Linked DNA regions of Cycloclasticus pugetii PS-1. The protein of the gene in region 2 interacts with the protein of the main gene of each other region in a pairwise test. Links are inferred from orthologs where the notes say so. Each region holds a gene or a part of one and is shown on either strand. Other genes may lie near its edges. The genes, in order: CYCPU_RS0111045 and CYCPU_RS0107260.

What was found.
Region 1: the proteins of CYCPU_RS0107260 (region 2) and CYCPU_RS0111045 interact in binary tests that used the Escherichia coli proteins (3 or more experiments, as listed by UniProt). The link is inferred for Cycloclasticus pugetii PS-1 from one-to-one orthologs.

Annotation. Positions count from the first base shown.
Region 1 is NZ_ARVU01000001.1:2,267,375-2,271,107, reverse strand. The notes cover bases 737-3,733. They hold CYCPU_RS0111045 (ATP-binding cassette domain-containing protein), read right to left. Parts: upstream 3,179-3,733; coding sequence 1,295-3,178; downstream 737-1,294. Other genes in these bases: recQ (DNA helicase RecQ), read left to right, coding at 3,365-3,733; CYCPU_RS0111050 (VF530 family protein), read right to left, coding at 919-1,152; CYCPU_RS0111055 (NAD(P)/FAD-dependent oxidoreductase), read right to left, coding at 737-829. In the rest of the region: more of CYCPU_RS0111055, read right to left, coding at 1-736. UniProt on the Escherichia coli protein: Genetic data indicate it may be involved in ribosome assembly or function.
Region 2 is NZ_ARVU01000001.1:1,481,339-1,494,264, reverse strand. The notes cover bases 5,487-8,859. They hold CYCPU_RS0107260 (2-oxoglutarate dehydrogenase E1 component), read right to left. Parts: upstream 8,507-8,859; coding sequence 5,687-8,506; downstream 5,487-5,686. Other genes in these bases: CYCPU_RS0107250 (flagellar brake protein), read right to left, coding at 8,830-8,859; odhB (2-oxoglutarate dehydrogenase complex dihydrolipoyllysine-residue succinyltransferase), read right to left, coding at 5,487-5,657. Outside these bases: CYCPU_RS0107285 (citrate synthase family protein), read right to left, coding at 1-3; CYCPU_RS11740 (citryl-CoA lyase), read right to left, coding at 1-827; CYCPU_RS0107275 (thiamine pyrophosphate-binding protein), read right to left, coding at 830-2,659; lpdA (dihydrolipoyl dehydrogenase), read right to left, coding at 2,954-4,387; more of odhB, read right to left, coding at 4,401-5,486; more of CYCPU_RS0107250, read right to left, coding at 8,860-9,567; CYCPU_RS0107245 (flagellar protein FlgN), read right to left, coding at 9,574-10,065; flagellar biosynthesis anti-sigma factor FlgM, read right to left, coding at 10,062-10,385; flagellar basal body P-ring formation chaperone FlgA, read right to left, coding at 10,456-11,157; flagellar basal body rod protein FlgB, read left to right, coding at 11,495-11,887; flagellar basal body rod protein FlgC, read left to right, coding at 11,890-12,309; CYCPU_RS0107220 (flagellar hook assembly protein FlgD), read left to right, coding at 12,322-12,926. UniProt on the Escherichia coli protein: E1 component of the 2-oxoglutarate dehydrogenase (OGDH) complex which catalyzes the decarboxylation of 2-oxoglutarate, the first step in the conversion of 2-oxoglutarate to succinyl-CoA and CO(2).

The DNA.
Region 1 (3,733 bases), 780 kb from region 2 along the record:
ACGGGTAACAGGCATCGAGTAACTCAAGAGCAGCTTTTTCGTTAGGTTTCTCATCCAGTGGTTGCCATTGCCAACTGGCCCCCAATTTGAGTTGCCCGTTAGCAAGGGGCAGTAACCATTTGCCAAACTGCACAATTTCATTTGGCAAAGGCTGATCTGTTTTCAGGGTTAAAATATCACCTTGTACAGGCTGCAAAGGAAGCCATGAAAACCATGGGTTATATTGTAAGTGATAGCCATCACAAAAAATTATTTTATCGGCAGTGTGGTCATGCCATTCAACTGATGATGAACTGATGTTAAGTTCACTCAAGTCAATTTGTGCCTTGATGAAGCAGCCTTGATGCAGGAAAAAATCACGCAAATGATCGAGTAAAGCAACAGTATCAAGGTAAGCACATTGCTGTTGCTTGAAACCACCCAAGGATGTTTCTTTTAGGTATTTTTTATCTTTTGCATTGAAACGTTCAGCCAAGAAAGGTGCATACTCAGCCTGATTTTTTCGCTTGTTCCACTGGTTTAGCTCAGCCTCTGATTGGAATAGGCGAACCTGTTTCCTTTCATGCAGAAAGGTGAGACCAAAGAAATTAGCCAGTTCTGCATAAAGTTCTTTTGCTGCTGTAAGGTATTGTTCGACATGGTCAGTTTTAACTAACCTTTTGCCCGTTACCGGGTTAATTAAGCCAGCCGCGGTGCGCGATGCGGTGTGCGTAAGGCAAGGGTCAAGGAGTAAAACAGAGTGGCCTTGTTGAATAAGTCGCCAGCCCAACAAGCTACCGGCTAGCCCTTGGCCAATAATCAGGAATTCAACTTTTTTCTTAGGGGTCAATTTAGCCTTTTTTAAACTTGAATAGTGTCAGCGGTGCCTACCTTTCAATTAGGCTGGAATGGGCGGCTATTTGCAGTATCTAATAGGAATTATTTTTTCCAAACGCTATTTTGTGTTGCAAGGTAAAGCGTCTCCACTTTTTTCCTAGCCCAAGGTGTTTTGCGAAGAAACTTAAGGCTAGATTTAACAGATGGATCACTGATGAAACAACGAATGTTTATTTGCTGGCCTAAACTCTCCCAGCCATAATGTTCAACAAGGCTAGTAACAATCGCCTCAAGTGTAAGGCCGTGTAGAGGGTCTTTGTTAGTTTTTTCGCTCATTCCAATGTTGTCCATTCACGTAATAGGTGCTGATGTTACGCATTTGTAAGCGTTAATCAAGCGTGCCCAATATAAAATTGAGGCTTATTATGGTTAGTTAACTGTTTTTTCGGCCACAAACTGGGCTAGGCTCTTTAACTGATTATATAAGCTCTTCGAGCGCTTCTTGTGCCGTCAGCCAAGCCTCTTCGGTTTTGGCTAGTTGTTCATCAATGCTGCTCTTTTCATTAATAATGTCGGCTAATTGTTGCTTCTTATCTTGATGGTATAAATCGCTATCAGCCAGTTTGGCTTCAAGCTGTTGTTGTTTCTCCTGCAATTTATCGAGTTGTTTTTCTGCTTTTCTTAGGGCGTCGCGTAGTGGTTTTTGCTGTTGCCTGTTATTCGCTTGCTGCTGTTTTTGTTCTTTACGAGCATTAACGTTTTTGTCGCTAGAGGGGGCGCTGTCATTTTCTTTGGCTTGATTTTTTACCCAGTCGGCGTAGTCACCTAGGTCGCCATCAAAGGGTGTTATTTTGCCGCCAGAGACGAGTAAAAACTGATCAGTGATGGTGCGCAGCAAGTGTCGATCATGGGAAACAATAATCATTGCGCCACTAAACTCTTGTAAGGAGGCACTTAAGGCATGGCGCATTTCTATATCTAAATGGTTGGTCGGTTCATCAAGCAATAATAAATTAGGCTTTTGATAAACCAGAAGTGCGAGAGCTAGCCTTGCTTTTTCGCCTCCAGAAAAGGGCGCGATGGCTTCTAGAGTTTTGTCAGCATGAAAGCCGAAACCACCAAGAAAGTTTCTTAAATCACGTTCGGTGGTTTTTTTATCTAATCGCTGCAAATGCAATAAGGGTGATGCATTAGGATCTAATTGCTCTAACTGGTGCTGTGCGAAATAACCAACTTTAAGGCTTTCGGCACATTCAATGCTGCCGCTTGTTGGCTTGTTTTCTTCTGCGAGAAGCTTAATTAATGTCGATTTACCGGCGCCGTTTGGGCCTAATAATGCAAGGCGATCACCGGGTTTTATAGACAGAGACACATTATTTAAAATGACATTGTCGCTGTAGGCCAGTGTTGTCTTTTCAACTTTGATCAGTGGGTTTGAGACTCGTTCAGGCTTGAAAAACGCAAAGTGAAAAGGAGAGTCAATGTGTGCGGCAGAAATCAATTCCATCCGCTCCAGTGCTTTTAAGCGACTTTGTGCTTGTTTGGCTTTGGTAGCTTTCGCTTTAAACCGATCAACATAACTTTGAATATGTGCGCGTTCTTTTTGTTGTCGTTCAAAATTAGATTGTTGCTGCGCCAAGCGTTCAGCCCTAGCGCGTTCAAATTGAGAATAATTGCCGCTATAAAGCATCGCACTTTGTTGCTCAATATGTAGAATATTGCCGACAACGGCGTCTAAAAAGTCCCTATCGTGCGAAATAAGTAACAGGGTTCCAGCATAACTTTGTAACCACTCTTGTAGCCAAATAACGGCATCTAAGTCTAAGTGATTGGTTGGCTCGTCCAACAATAGCAGATCGGAGCGGCACATGAGCGCCTTTGCAAGGTTTAAACGTACGCGCCAGCCACCCGAAAAGCTGGTAACAGGGTTGTTTAAATCGGTGGCTTTAAAGCCCAGTCCATTCATTAAAATAGCTGCCCGCGAGTTGGCGGTGTAGCCTTGAATGGTTTCTAGTTCAGCATACAGCTCGGCGGCACGGTGGCCGTCGTGTTGTTCTTCTGCTTGGGCTATTTTTTGCTGAATATCGCGGAGTTCTTTATCGCCATCGATCACAAATTCAATAGCCGCTTGCTCAGTGGCGGTCAACTCTTGGGCAACGTGGGCAATCACAAAACCCGATTGAATAGAAAAATCACCGCTATCGGGCTGGAGACTATCTAACACCATCGCAAATAAACTGGACTTACCACAGCCATTGGCACCGCTAATGCCAACGCGCTGACCTGCGTGCACGGTAAAGGAAACATTCTCGAATAATACTTTAGTTCCTCGGCGGAGCGATACGTTGCTTAACTTCAACATGTTTTGGGTCGTACAGATGGGAAAGATGGCATTATACCTAAAGCCTGAGAGCGCTGCTTAAACGACAAGTAAGCACCGCCTAATTTGCTTCTGGTATTGATAATGTCATTGAATGTGAGCCGATTCGTTTAGCTGCGGATAGGCTTGTTTATGCGATAATTATATTTTTTATTAGCCCTTGAATTGATGAATCGCGCGCAATCTATTTTACAGTCAACGTTTGGTTACGACGCTTTTCGTGAGCCACAAGGTGAGATTATTCATGAGTTAGAGCAAGGGCGCGATGCCTTTGTGCTGATGCCCACTGGCGGCGGTAAGTCGCTGTGCTACCAAATTCCAGCCTTATTGCGTGATGGCACTGCGATTATTGTATCGCCATTGATTGCGCTGATGCAGGATCAGGTGGATGCGCTTAATCAACTGGGTATTAAAGCAGCCTATTTAAACTCAACACTCGATGTCGCTGAGGCGCGAGAAGTGGAGGCGCAATTATTAAATGGCGCTTTAGATTTATTGTATGTAGCGCCAGAAAGGTTGTTGAACCCTATTATGCTG
Region 2 (12,926 bases):
CATAGTTCGTCTTGGGATGTTTGGTTAGAGTTTGATGGGCCAGGGTCGTTGGTGAGGGTTAAGCCATTTCCAAAAAATGGGTATTTACGCCAGCCAAGCTTTTTTTGTTCAAGTGAGTGTGCTGCAGCGCCCGGAAGGCGAAGTAAAAGGTATAGCATTTCTGCTTGTTCATCCGTAAAACCTAAGTCGGTGAAGGCTGCGGCTATGACACCAGTCATGCCTAATGGCGCATCAGCAACTTTTTCAAATATCTGTCGATTAGCTGATAAATAGCTGAGAGCTCCGTCAGAGTATATGGACGTTAAGTGATCCAATGTTTGTAAAACGGGGGTGGCACAACTTGCCCCATACGGGTCAAAGCCAGGGGTGTGTTCACTAGCTGGCCAAACTTCAATTTCTTCTTCATCTTGATAGTTGGATAAACTTTGTTTCCATTGAGTTAATTCAAATTCACACTGTTGCCATAAGCGCATCACTTGATAAACTTCCCTTGCCCCTCCATTTTTGCCAGCACTGGGTGCTAAGGCGGCCATTAAACAGGAAGCGGCGGTTGAACCGCCTACACCACCATTCATAGCAGCACGGACACCTAAATCACGAGGGCCCGGATTGGCAATAGCAATAGCGATAGCCTCTAATAGTTTAGAATGCCAGGGTAAGGGTTTTTCAAGCTTAAATAATAAAAAAATGTATTCGGGCCAAGAGATTTTACCCAATAAATCACCATAAACATCGTAACCAGAACAGTAAGATGTTTTGGCGGCAAATGGGTTGTCAGGTTCTTCTTCTTCAAACCAAATTTTAGTATTTATTTTTTCTTGTTCCATTGTTACTTCATCCCTTTTAAGCGCGTAGCAATAGGGGGAACTTCTTCTGCATCTATTCTAACGTCGAGTAGAGTGGGCCCCTTACGTTCACAAATTTTATTGGTATCGAGCTGCAGTAAGTCATCGGCTGTTTCAATGGTATGACTCATGATGCCCATGGCTGATGCCATTAAAGCATAACTAATATTCGGTAATGTGTTGGCTATATCGGCTGATTTATTTAATCGTTGACCATGTTTAACCATACCAAGATGTTGATCGTTCATCACAAGGAAAATAATATTTAACTTTTCTTGTAATGCGACTGTTATTTCGTTACCTGACATGAGGAAGCTGCCGTCACCAACAATACAAAGAACGGGATCATTTGGGTGCGCTAGTGCAGTACCGATGGCGCTTCCAACTGACCAACCCATTGAACAAAACTCAGTGTTAATTTGTAATAACCCGGCGCTAAATGCTCGTCTATCTTTTTGGTCTCTTTGTGAAGATCGGCGGCCACTAAAGCGCCTGTCATAGGGGTTTAAATAATGAACTGCCCAAGCCATATTATTGCCATTATCAGCTAAGTAACGGGTATTAGGTGGGAAAAGTTGAGTTAGCTGCGCCATTAAAAACTGTGGTTTTAATGGGCTAGACCGATCTTTGGTTTTTGTAGAGTCATCAAGCTCAAAATGGAGTTTTTTTTGATTATCTATACATATATCAGCGAATAATTGAGTTTTATCTATAACGGACTTGGTTGAGATTTTTTCTTTATTTTTAATTTGCGTTCTATTATTTTCTAAAATGGCTTCTAAGATAGTTGGAATGTGACCGCCTACTTGGAGCTTCGCCATAGAAGATCTTGTTAGGTTATCTTCGTTATTATCAATATGTATTAATTTGTTGTTCAATAAAGATAATTGGTCCCATGCATTACTGTTAAACTCACCTAAAGAAGAACCAATAAGGACAATAGAGTCAACGGCATCGGATTGAAGTGCTTTACTCGCACTCTTATGTCCGGCAAAACCAATAACACCTTTATAGGATGGGTGGTAAGGATTAATAAAACTTTTACCATCAGGTGTAGCAACAAATTCAATACCTAAATCATTAATGCAATCGGTTATTAATCGGCTACAACCTTTAGCGCCTGCACCGATTACGAAAATAGTCTTTTTTGAATGACGAAGTTCACTTATAAGAGCTTGTATAGCTTTTTCGTCTTTTAAGTAGGGGCGGCTTAATAAATTATTTATATTGACTGGATGTTGTTTAGGTGGGATATGGCTTTTTAATACATCAGTTGGAATGTTCAGGTGTGTTGGGCCTCCTGGCATACTAAAAGCAGACATGATAGCAGATACAAGTTTATGCTCAAATTGCCCCACATGCGTTACATAACTATTGTATTTGGTAAAAAACTGAAACATTCCAGGGATATTAACCCCTGTATCTCCAGATTCTTGGAGAGCCTTTTTACCTACTTTATCCTGAGATGCTTGAGGAGTGATAACAAGTAACGGGGTGTTATTTTCAAATGAGGAAGCAACACCGGTGATCATATTTGTTGCACCTGGGCCGGTAGTGGAGCAGCAGACACCTAGTTTCCCGGTATTTCTTGCATAGGCGTCGGCCATAAAAACAGCCCCTGTTTCATGTCTAGCGGTGATAGCTTTTATGCCGCCACGTTTCTCACTTTTAGCTAAGGCATTGTAGAGTGGTTCGATAGCACCACCTGGAATGCCGAAAACATATTCAACACCAATTTTTTCTAAATAATCGAGGAGAAGCTCGCATGTGGCGATTTCATTTTGCGGGACTGCTTGTGTTAGGGTTAAACTCATCCGGTTCTCCATTGGATTTTTAAATACCTAATAATCAATAAGTTAGTAGATTAACTTAAATTATTATATTAAGTTAATAAAATTAGTATAATTGTCCCTGTTTGTAAAGCCTTAATTTTGGGAGAAGAGAAAAACTTATGCTCTGAAAAATCATATTCTTAATGAGCCTAGCCAATGGGCAATAATTAAATAATGTGCTATTTGATTGGTGCTGGGGGAAGGTGTTGAAGTACGTCAACATCGTCTTGGTGATGGTATTGACGTACTTCTATAAACAACCTTAACTATTACAACTTAACGGTTAGGGATATGCAATGCTCTCTTATCAACAGCGAGGGCAGCTTCATGCAGAGCCTCAGAAAGTGTTGGATGGGCATGAATGGTTAATGCGAGATCTTCAGTGCTAGCAGAGTACTCTAGCGCCAATACTGCTTCAGCGATAAGCTCAGAAGCTTGTGCGCCGATAATGTGCACACCTAGAATTTGATCTGTTTCTTCATCAGAGATGATTTTGACCATACCCGTGGTATCGCCTAGGGCTTGAGCACGACCACTCGCTGCAAAAGGGAACGTGCCTATTTTTACTTTTATACCTGCAGATTTAAGGTGTTGTTCGGTTTGCCCAACCCACGCAATTTCAGGACCAGTGTAGATAACATTTGGAATAACATCGTAGTTTATTTCAGGTTCTTCACCGTAAATGACTTCAGCGACGGCAACGCCTTCTTCAGAAGCTTTATGAGCAAGCATCGGCCCACGAATCAAATCACCAATCGCATAAACACAAGGTTGACTTGTTTGCCAGATCTCATCAACTTCAATAAAACCGCGTTCATCAAGTTCAATTGGAGACTCTGGAGCAAATAAATTATCTGTGTTGGGCCTGCGACCAACCGATACGATCAATTTGTCCAGTTCTATGGTATGTTCGCCTGAAGCATCTTCATAATTGACAGTTACTTTTTTAGCTTTTGTGGTCGCCTTGGTAACGCGAGCACCCATTTTGATATCAAGTCCTTGTTTCTTAAATTGCCGTTTGGCTTCTGCTGCTATTTTTGTATCTACTGCCGGTAAAAACTCATCTTGGGCTTCAAGTAACACAACATCCGACCCTAAGCGGTTCCATACGCTGCCTAATTCCAGGCCAATGACACCGGCCCCAATTACGCCTAATTTTTTAGGTGTTTTATCAAAATTCAGTGCGCCAGTGGAGTCGACAATATTTATGTTGTCGACAGGGGCAGAGGGGATATCGATAGGGCGTGAGCCGGTTGCTAAGATAATGCTGTCTGCTGAAATAACAGAAACATCATCAGTGTTGCTAGTGATTTCGACTTGCTTCCCAGCCAGTAATTTTCCGCGACCATGAAAGCTGGTGACTTTATTAGCCTTAAAGAGACCACTGATGCCACCGGTAAGACGACTTACGATATCGTCTTTGTTTTTGATCATTGTGGGCACGTCAATCTTCAGCCCAGTTACTTTGATACCATGCTCATCTAAGCCGTGGTTTAACTGTTCATAATGATGTGAGGACTCAAGTAGAGCTTTAGACGGTATGCAACCGACATTTAGGCAGGTGCCACCAAGGGATGCTTTATTGTTTTTATCAGTAAACTCATCAACGCAGGCTGTTTTTAGGCCAAGTTGAGCGCAACGAATTGCGGCGACATAACCACCCGGTCCACCGCCGATGACAACAACGTCAAATTTATTATCTAAACTCATGGGATGCTCCCTATTAAACGTTTAACAGTAATCTTGCGGGGTCTTCTAAGAAGTCTTTTATAGTGACTAAAAAGGACACTGCTTCTTTACCATCTATAATTCGATGATCATAAGATAAGGCTAGATACATCATAGGACGTATAACCATTTCACCGTTTTCTACCATCACTCGTTGGTTAATGGCATGCATACCCAAAATAGCACTTTGTGGTGGGTTCAAAATAGGAGTCGACATCATTGATCCAAATACACCACCATTAGTGATTGTAAATGTACCGCCGGTTAGATCATCGATGCCTAATTTTCCATCACGGGCTTTGATACCAAATTCAGCAATACCGCTTTCAATGGCGGCAAAATTTTTCAGGTCTGCATCTCTCAGTACCGGCACTACTAAGCCGCGAGGTGATGAAACGGCAATGCCGATATCATAATAACCATGGTAAATAATATCTTGTTCATCAACAGAGGCGTTGACTGATGGGAAAAGCTTAAGTGACTCAACGGCTGCTTTAACAAAAAATGACATAAAGCCTAATTTTGTATCATGAACTTTCGAGAATTGATCTTTATATTTACTGCGAATGTCCATAATAGGCTGCATGTTTACTTCGTTAAACGTTGTTAACATAGCCGTGTTTTGCTGAGCTTGAATTAAGCGCTCTGCAATTTTTGCTCGAAGGCGTGTCATCGGCACGCGTTGTTCTGCACGCTCACTTGTTGGTAAGGTTGGCATTGGTGTTGCCTTAGCCGCTTTGCTCGGTGCCGAATTGCTCATGGTTGCTGAAGCTGTTGTGACGCCATTACTAGACTGTTGCTTGATATGGTTTAGCACATCGGTTTTGGTGATTCTGCCGCCTTTACCTGAGGCTGCAATTTGTTGGGGGTCTAATCCATGCTCAGCAACGAGTTTTCTAACAGCAGGACTAAGTGCTTCAGTTGAACCTGAATTTTTTTCAGCAGGTAAAGTCGTTGTTGCTGGTTCTGATTTTGCCGGTGTTGCTTTTGGGCTTGGGGTTTCTGGTTTGGCGCTACCAGCTTCTATGCGAGCCAGCAATTGGCCGCTTAATACAGTAGAACCTTCTGGCTCAATGATTTCTGCTAACACGCCATCTGACAGTGCAGGGACTTCTAAAACTACTTTATCTGTTTCGAGGTCAACTAGATTTTCATCTTTTAAAACGGTGTCACCGGCTTGTTTATGCCAAGTTACTAAAGTGGCATCGGCAACGGATTCTGGAAGGCTAGGTACTACGACTTCAATGCTCATGTTTGTTCCTTTTTTTTAAAGTCTATTTTTTAATAAAGTGCTGTATGGATTAATTTTTGTTGCTGTTCAACATGTAGGCTAAATTGACCAACGGCTGGTGATGCTGACATAGGCCGACCTGCATATTTAAGTTCTAGCTTCTCGCTGAGTAAATCAAAAAACCGATGTCTAATTTGGTACCAGGCACCTTGATTTTTGGGCTCTTCTTGACACCAAACGAGTTGTTTTAATTGAGGGTATTGCTCAAAAGACTCATGTAGCTCATCGATAGGGAATGGGTAAAGCTGTTCGGCTCTGAAAATAGCAACGTTTTCAAGGCCATCGCTTCTGCGCTGTTCGAGTAAATCATAATAGACTTTTCCAGAGCAGACGATCAGTCTTGTGACTTTATTAGGATCAATATCATCCACTTCTTGAATCAGTGGGTGAAACTTGCCTTCAGTGAGCTCTTCTAAGGTAGATGTTGCTAGTTTGTGTCGCAGTAAGCTCTTAGGGCTCATTATAATCAGTGGTTTACGGAAGTAACTCAATGTTTGGCGGCGTAATAAATGAAAGATCTGTGCTGGTGTCGATGGAACACAAACTTGCATATTATGTTCGGCGCATAATTGTAGGTAACGCTCTAAGCGGGCTGATGAATGTTCAGGGCCCTGGCCCTCGTAACCATGAGGTAATAACATAACAAGACCACAGATGCGCCCCCATTTTGTTTCACCTGAGCTTATAAATTGATCCATCAGCACTTGTGCACCATTGGCGAAATCACCAAATTGTGCTTCCCATATAACTAGATCATCGGGTTCTGTTGTGGAGTAGCCATACTCGAAACCTAGAACCGCTTCTTCAGATAGAAAAGAATCATAGAGAGAGAATCTACCTTGTTCTAGAAACATATGTCTTAGCGAGGTATAGGTCTCACCATTTTGCGTATTATGCAAAACGGCATGGCGGTGGAAAAATGTTCCGCGGCCTACGTCCTGCCCCGTCATTCTAATATTTCTACCTTTACTTAGTAATGTTCCATAGGCCATGTTTTCAGCATAACCCCAGTCGATAGGTAAGGCGCCAACAGACATTTTTTTTCTGCTTTCTAGTACTTTTTCCACTCGGTTTTGAAGTGAAAATTCCGGCGGTAAGGTAAGCATGAGGTCGGAGATCTCATGAAACTCTTTGGCAGGTACCGTGGTGTCGCACGGGTCATCCCACTTGCTTGATAAAAAGGCATTCCATTTGGCAACAAACGGGTTAACTTTATGTTCTAAAATTGGCCGTGAGACAATTTCACCTTTTTCTAGAGAAGAACGATACTCCGACTCTAAGTTTTTCGGCACGTCGGCAGATAATGAGCCTTCATTAACAACACGATCGGCGTAAATTTTACGCGTAGTCGGTAGCTCACGAATAGTTTTATACATCAATGGTTGAGTCACAGCCGGTTCATCCGCTTCATTGTGGCCACGTCGGCGATAACAAACCATGTCTAAAACAATGTCTTGTCTAAACTCATGACGGAAATCAACGGCTAGCTGAGCTGCAAACAAAACGGCTTCTGGGTCATCTGCATTAACATGCAGAATAGGAGTTTCCAGCATTTTAGCCACATCGGTAGCATACAATGTTGATCGTGTATCAGCAGGGTTACTGGTGGTAAAGCCGATTTGATTATTGATAACAATGTGAATCGTGCCGCCTGTGCCATAGGCACGGGTACGAGACATTTGCAACGTTTCCATGATCACGCCTTGACCAGAAAAAGCCGAATCACCATGTATTTGAATAGCAACAACTTCATCTTCGCCTGTTTCACCGCGTCGATCTTGTCTTGCACGTACTGAGCCTTCAATAACTGGGTTGATAATTTCTAGATGAGAAGGGTTGAAAGCCAAGGCAAGGTGCATTTCCCCTCCTGGCGTATTAATGTCCGAGGAGAAGCCCATGTGATACTTTACGTCGCCAGAGCCGTCTTTGGCTGGAGAGGCAGAACGCTTGCCTTCAAACTCTTCAAAAAGAATGGATGGCTTTTTACCGAAAATATTGACGAGAACATTCAACCGGCCACGGTGAGCCATGCCTATAACGGTTTCTTTGACGCCATGCTCACCTAGTCGTTGAAGCATTTCGTCAAGCATCGGAATTAAGCTTTCCCCACCTTCTAGTGAGAAACGTTTTTGCCCAACATAGGTTCTGTGCAGGTGGTTTTCAATGCCTTCAGCGGCGGTCAGTAGCTTTAGTAGCCATTTTTTCTGATCGGCCTCAAGGTTTAGGCGAGCGCGTGGGCCTTCCATACGGCGTCTTACCCAAGAGCGCATTTCAGTGTCGCTAATGTGCATGTATTCAACACCAATACTGTTGCAATAGGTTTCTTTGAGTATTGGCAGAATATCTTTCAGTGCTAATTGTTCAGGCGTGTTGTGTAAGGTACCTGTGTCAAACTGCGTATTAAGGTCAAGCTCACTTAACCCATGAAAAGCGATATCTAATTCAGCAATTAGTTGTGATTTTGGTGGTGTTAGTGGGTTTACATTAGCTTGTTTATGACCATTAATTCGATATGAATTCATCAGTCTTGAAACAGCAGCTTGTTTGGCTAATTGCTCTGAAGAAAGGCCGCCTTGAATGACACGAACTCCGGTGGGAGCCTTGGCGAGGTTAGAAAAGTGTTTTTTAATAGATGAATGGGGGATATCAACTGTTTCAGCATTCGATCGTATGGAATGAAACTTTTCTCGCCATTGCTCATCAACTGATTCTGGGTCATTGAGGTATTGCTCATATAGGTCTTCAACAAAGTTTGCATTAGCACCATTTAGGGCGGAAGTGCTTTTAAATAACTGCATTAAATTGTTCATTAAAATATTCCGTCTGTCTAAATTTATGTAGGGGTTTGTAAGTGTAATCGAGTTTTAAGAAAAGATAAGGGTTTAAATTACTCATTTTGTTAATGCTTAATATTTAGCACTATAGTGGTGCCCCGAGCAGGATTCGAACCTGCGACTTCACCCTTAGGAGGGGTGCGCTCTATCCAGCTGAGCTACCGAGGCCATATTAAAGAATTGTCAAATGTATTTTAAAAATGGAACCCTGATTAATTCGCGTCAAATAATATCACTATTGGGCTTTTTAGGGATAGCGCAAAACGCTTATTTTTATAGCTTTGTGAACTTGAGGGAGACTATTTTTTTGCGCGTTCGCGTTCACATGCTGTAATAAATTTATGGATCTCTCTTTTTTCTTGGCTGGCCAAGTTAAGGAATTCGCAGCCGACGCGTGTAAAGCCTTCTAACGGAGACTTTTTTACAGAGCAAACGGTTAAATCTAACTGAATAGTACTACCGTCTTTAAGGGTCATGCTGGCAGGCGTTAGAATAGAGCCTTTTTTCACATAAGAGTTTGAATAAACCGCAATGCAAATACCGCCGAAGCTAACATCGTAAACATAGCCTGAAATAAGGTTTTCAGAAAACTGAATGGCAGCGGTAAATTTATACTTTTCGATATTCTCAATGGGTACTCTGAAGAAGGATCTTTTTTGGGGGTGATATATTTTTTCGGGCATCGCCATCAGGTAGCTGCCATCGTGCAATGTGCCGGTAATAGTTGAGCTAAAATTAAAAGGAACGGCGTGATGCTTGGCGTTAACTTGTATAACCGTGCCGGGTAGCATTTTAAGATGAGCGGTTCGGTTATTTAATTGATCGAGTATTAATTCGTTTGTTGATACGTCAAGTAATCTACTGGTGCACTCTAATTGATTATCGAATACCAGCGAAACTTGTACATGCGATTCCATTAGAATTTGCAACATGTGTTTAATGCGAGAGGGCCGAACGATAAAATTTGGGTTAGGGTTGGGTGTTTGTTCCTCTTCTTCTGAGCGCAATAATGACTTTAGACTGGATATAAAGTTCACGTGTAATTAAGCAATGGAGATGTTTCTTGATACTTTACTGTTAGCGGCATGCCCGTCTGCCCCGTATGTAGAAGTGGTTGTGCTCGCTTGTCCACGTAAAACATCCAGTGAGCGTTGGGTGTGTCGACGATTAAGCTCAATAATGGAGCCGTTTATTTGATTCAGTTCTTTATTGTCTTCCGCTAAAGCTTGAATGTTGGACCAGGCTTTTTCTAGTAATGTCTTGATACCTCCAGGCGCTAAGCTGGAAAGGGCATCTGAAAAACCGTAAAGACCTTTGTTGATATTCATGTTTCTTAAAAAAATATGCGTGGTTTTGGTGTGGTTTTCTAGGTGGGTAACTAAGGCTTTTTTTTCGTCAGAAAGTTCCAATAATTGCTGACTGTCTTTCAGCTTCAAAACGGCTTGTTCTTTTTTTAAGGTGCTGTTTAATTGACCTGAGATGTGCTCAAGCTGTTGTATTAGTTCAATAAGTTGATCCGATGATTTTTTTGTCATGATGATTTCTTTTTAAGGTGAAGCGCTGTTTCACTTTTAATAATTCGATCAGCTATTTTTTCATTATCGATGTTGTACTGACCCTCTTCAATGGATTGGCTAATGGCCTCTATACGACCGGTATCAATAACAGGAATGTCTTGAAGAGACTGTTCAATTTGTTGGAGTTTGGATGCGTTTTCAGTTAAATCAATACTATCACTATCAGCTGTTTTAGTAGCGTTTTTGGCGCTACTTTTGGTGTTTTTCTTGGTGTTATTTGCTTTGTTAACAGGGCTCTGAGCTGATTTATGGCCGGTTTTTTTGATATTAATAGACATAATAATTCCTGTGGCTATGCATCACCTGTATCGGCGATTTGTAAGGAAACTTGATGGTTAATAGACGCTCTCATATGCTTACTCTAACAGTTTGCGAATCAGAAATAATTCCTTGGATGATTTTTTTGGTTTTAATGTTTTTCACTTTGATTTTGTCATTTTTGCCTCCGGCCATCAATGCAATGCCTTTCATGCTGATTTGGAAGCCTTTGTTTTTTGCAATGATTGTGATGTTGTCACCTTTTTTAATAAGGGTTGGGGTTGACAAAATATTGACACTGACAAGATCGCCTCGGCGAACTCGCCTTTTTAAGACATGATTTATCGCATGTTTAGACTCTGATAAGTAAGCGGATCGATGTCCTGTCAGTTCAATTTTTTTTAATGTAATGTCAGATTCTTTAAGAAGGTGCCCTTTGTTGAACGGCTGGTTAAAAACCAAAGCATGGCTGAAAAGTTGAACCTGTGCCGTCATAAATATTCGCCAAGGAGTCTGCGATATGCATTCAATTTTTAATGTATTTTTTCCTGGTTTTACAGGCGCTTGGGTGAGGCTTATGTCAATCTCTGAAGAACATTTTTTGAGTTTGAGCCGTGAGTCTATGTTTTGAACGGTAATATTGTGTTCTAAATGTTGCTTAGCCAGTCTGTCGGTTAAATAGGTATGTGCATTGTCCAGAATATTTTGATGATCTTCAAACGGTTGCTCTGTTGCAAAGAGCAGCGGAGAAAACAGCAGTAATAAAGTGATTAGTGTTAACAATGATTTCATAAACGTTATGTGCAATATCGTGACGATGTATAGGTTAGAAATATATATGCATTAAATATGCCGTAATAAAGACATTTGTAAATGGAATCGGAGATGATAATAACGAACCGTTTAGATAGTTCTATATAAGGTAATGCAGAGGAAGGGGTGCTTGGTACAAGCTTACCCCGTTATTAAAAGTATGTAATTTTGTCCCCAATGCTTTCCGCTTTGCCGCTTTTTTGCCGTTCTTGCCGCTATTTACCCACCCTTTTATTTTTATAACCTATTGATTTAATTAGATTAAAAAAATGGCATGGTTTCTGCTTTATTGTTTTCAACGAAACAGGAGTGACAGATGGCAACAACGATTGACTCATTATTTGGTGTACACGAACAAGCGCTTATTTATCGCTCTAAACGCGCTGAAGTATTAGCCTCTAATATGGCTAATGCCGATACGCCAGGCTATAAAGCAAGAGACTTTGATTTTAAGTCAGTTTTAAACAGGCTCAACACAGCGGCAGGTCATGTGAAACAAACACATCATCAGCATATTGGGTTTGATAAAACACCAGCGACGGTTGCTCTTGCTTATCGTACACCGTTAAGCGCTTCGCTAGACGGTAACACGGTGGATGCACAGGTTGAGCAAGCAAAGTATGCGCAAAATGCAATGGACTATCAAACGTCTCTGCGTTTTGTGAACGGCAAAATTTCCAGTTACCTTTCAGCGCTAAGGGGTGAATAAGCATGTCTTTATATAATATTTTTGATGTGGCAGGTAGCGGAATGAGCGCACAAACAACCCGCTTAAATTTGGTGGCCAGCAATATGGCGAATGCTGAAACGGTAAGCAGCAGTACCGGTGAGACATATCGTGCGCGCCAGCCAATTTTTGCTGAAGTGCTAGACGGAGCAATGGCTAACCAACAATCGGCCGCAAAAAAAGTTCGCGTATTGGGCGTGGTCGAAAGCCAGTCGCCTCTTCGCAGCGAATATGCGCCGCAACACCCAATGGCGAATCAAGACGGATATATTTTTAAGCCAAACGTTAATGTGGTTGAAGAAATGGCCAACATGATGTCTGCAAGTCAAAGCTACAAAAATAATGTTGAAGTGCTAAATACGGCAAAGCAACTTTTACAACAAACATTAAAAATTGGTCAGTAACGGAGAATAACCATGTCAGAAGTCGATTTTAATACGCTACAAAGTTTAGGCCTTGCTCAACAAAGTACGGCGACAAATACCAGTAAATCAAACAGTGATCTAGGGCAGGGCGATTTCCTCAAACTGATGGTTACACAGCTAAATAACCAAGACCCCATGAAGCCAATGGAAAGTGGTGATTTCTTAGGTCAAATAGCACAATTTAGTACAGTCACTGGCATTGATGGATTGAATACCTCTTTCTCAGAATTTGCGTCATCTGTATCAAATGACCAAGCTCTACAGGCAGCTAATTTAGTGGGAAGAAGGGTTAATGTTCCGCTACAGGCAGGTGTCTTAACAGCGGGGGGCTCAATTGATGGAGAGCTGACGTTACCGACCAGTTCACCAGACGTTTCAATCAATATTACTGACCAAGCAGGGCAGATAGTGCAGACCATTCCACTAGGAACACAATCTGCAGGCCCTGTTGCTTTCTCATGGGATGGCAAACGTTCAGATGGAACGGTGGCGTCTCCGGGGCTTTATAACGTTGATGCTAAAGCGCGTATCGACGGTCAAAATTTTGAATTGGATACACAAATTTCGGCAGATGTTGACAGCGTTACCTTGGGCGG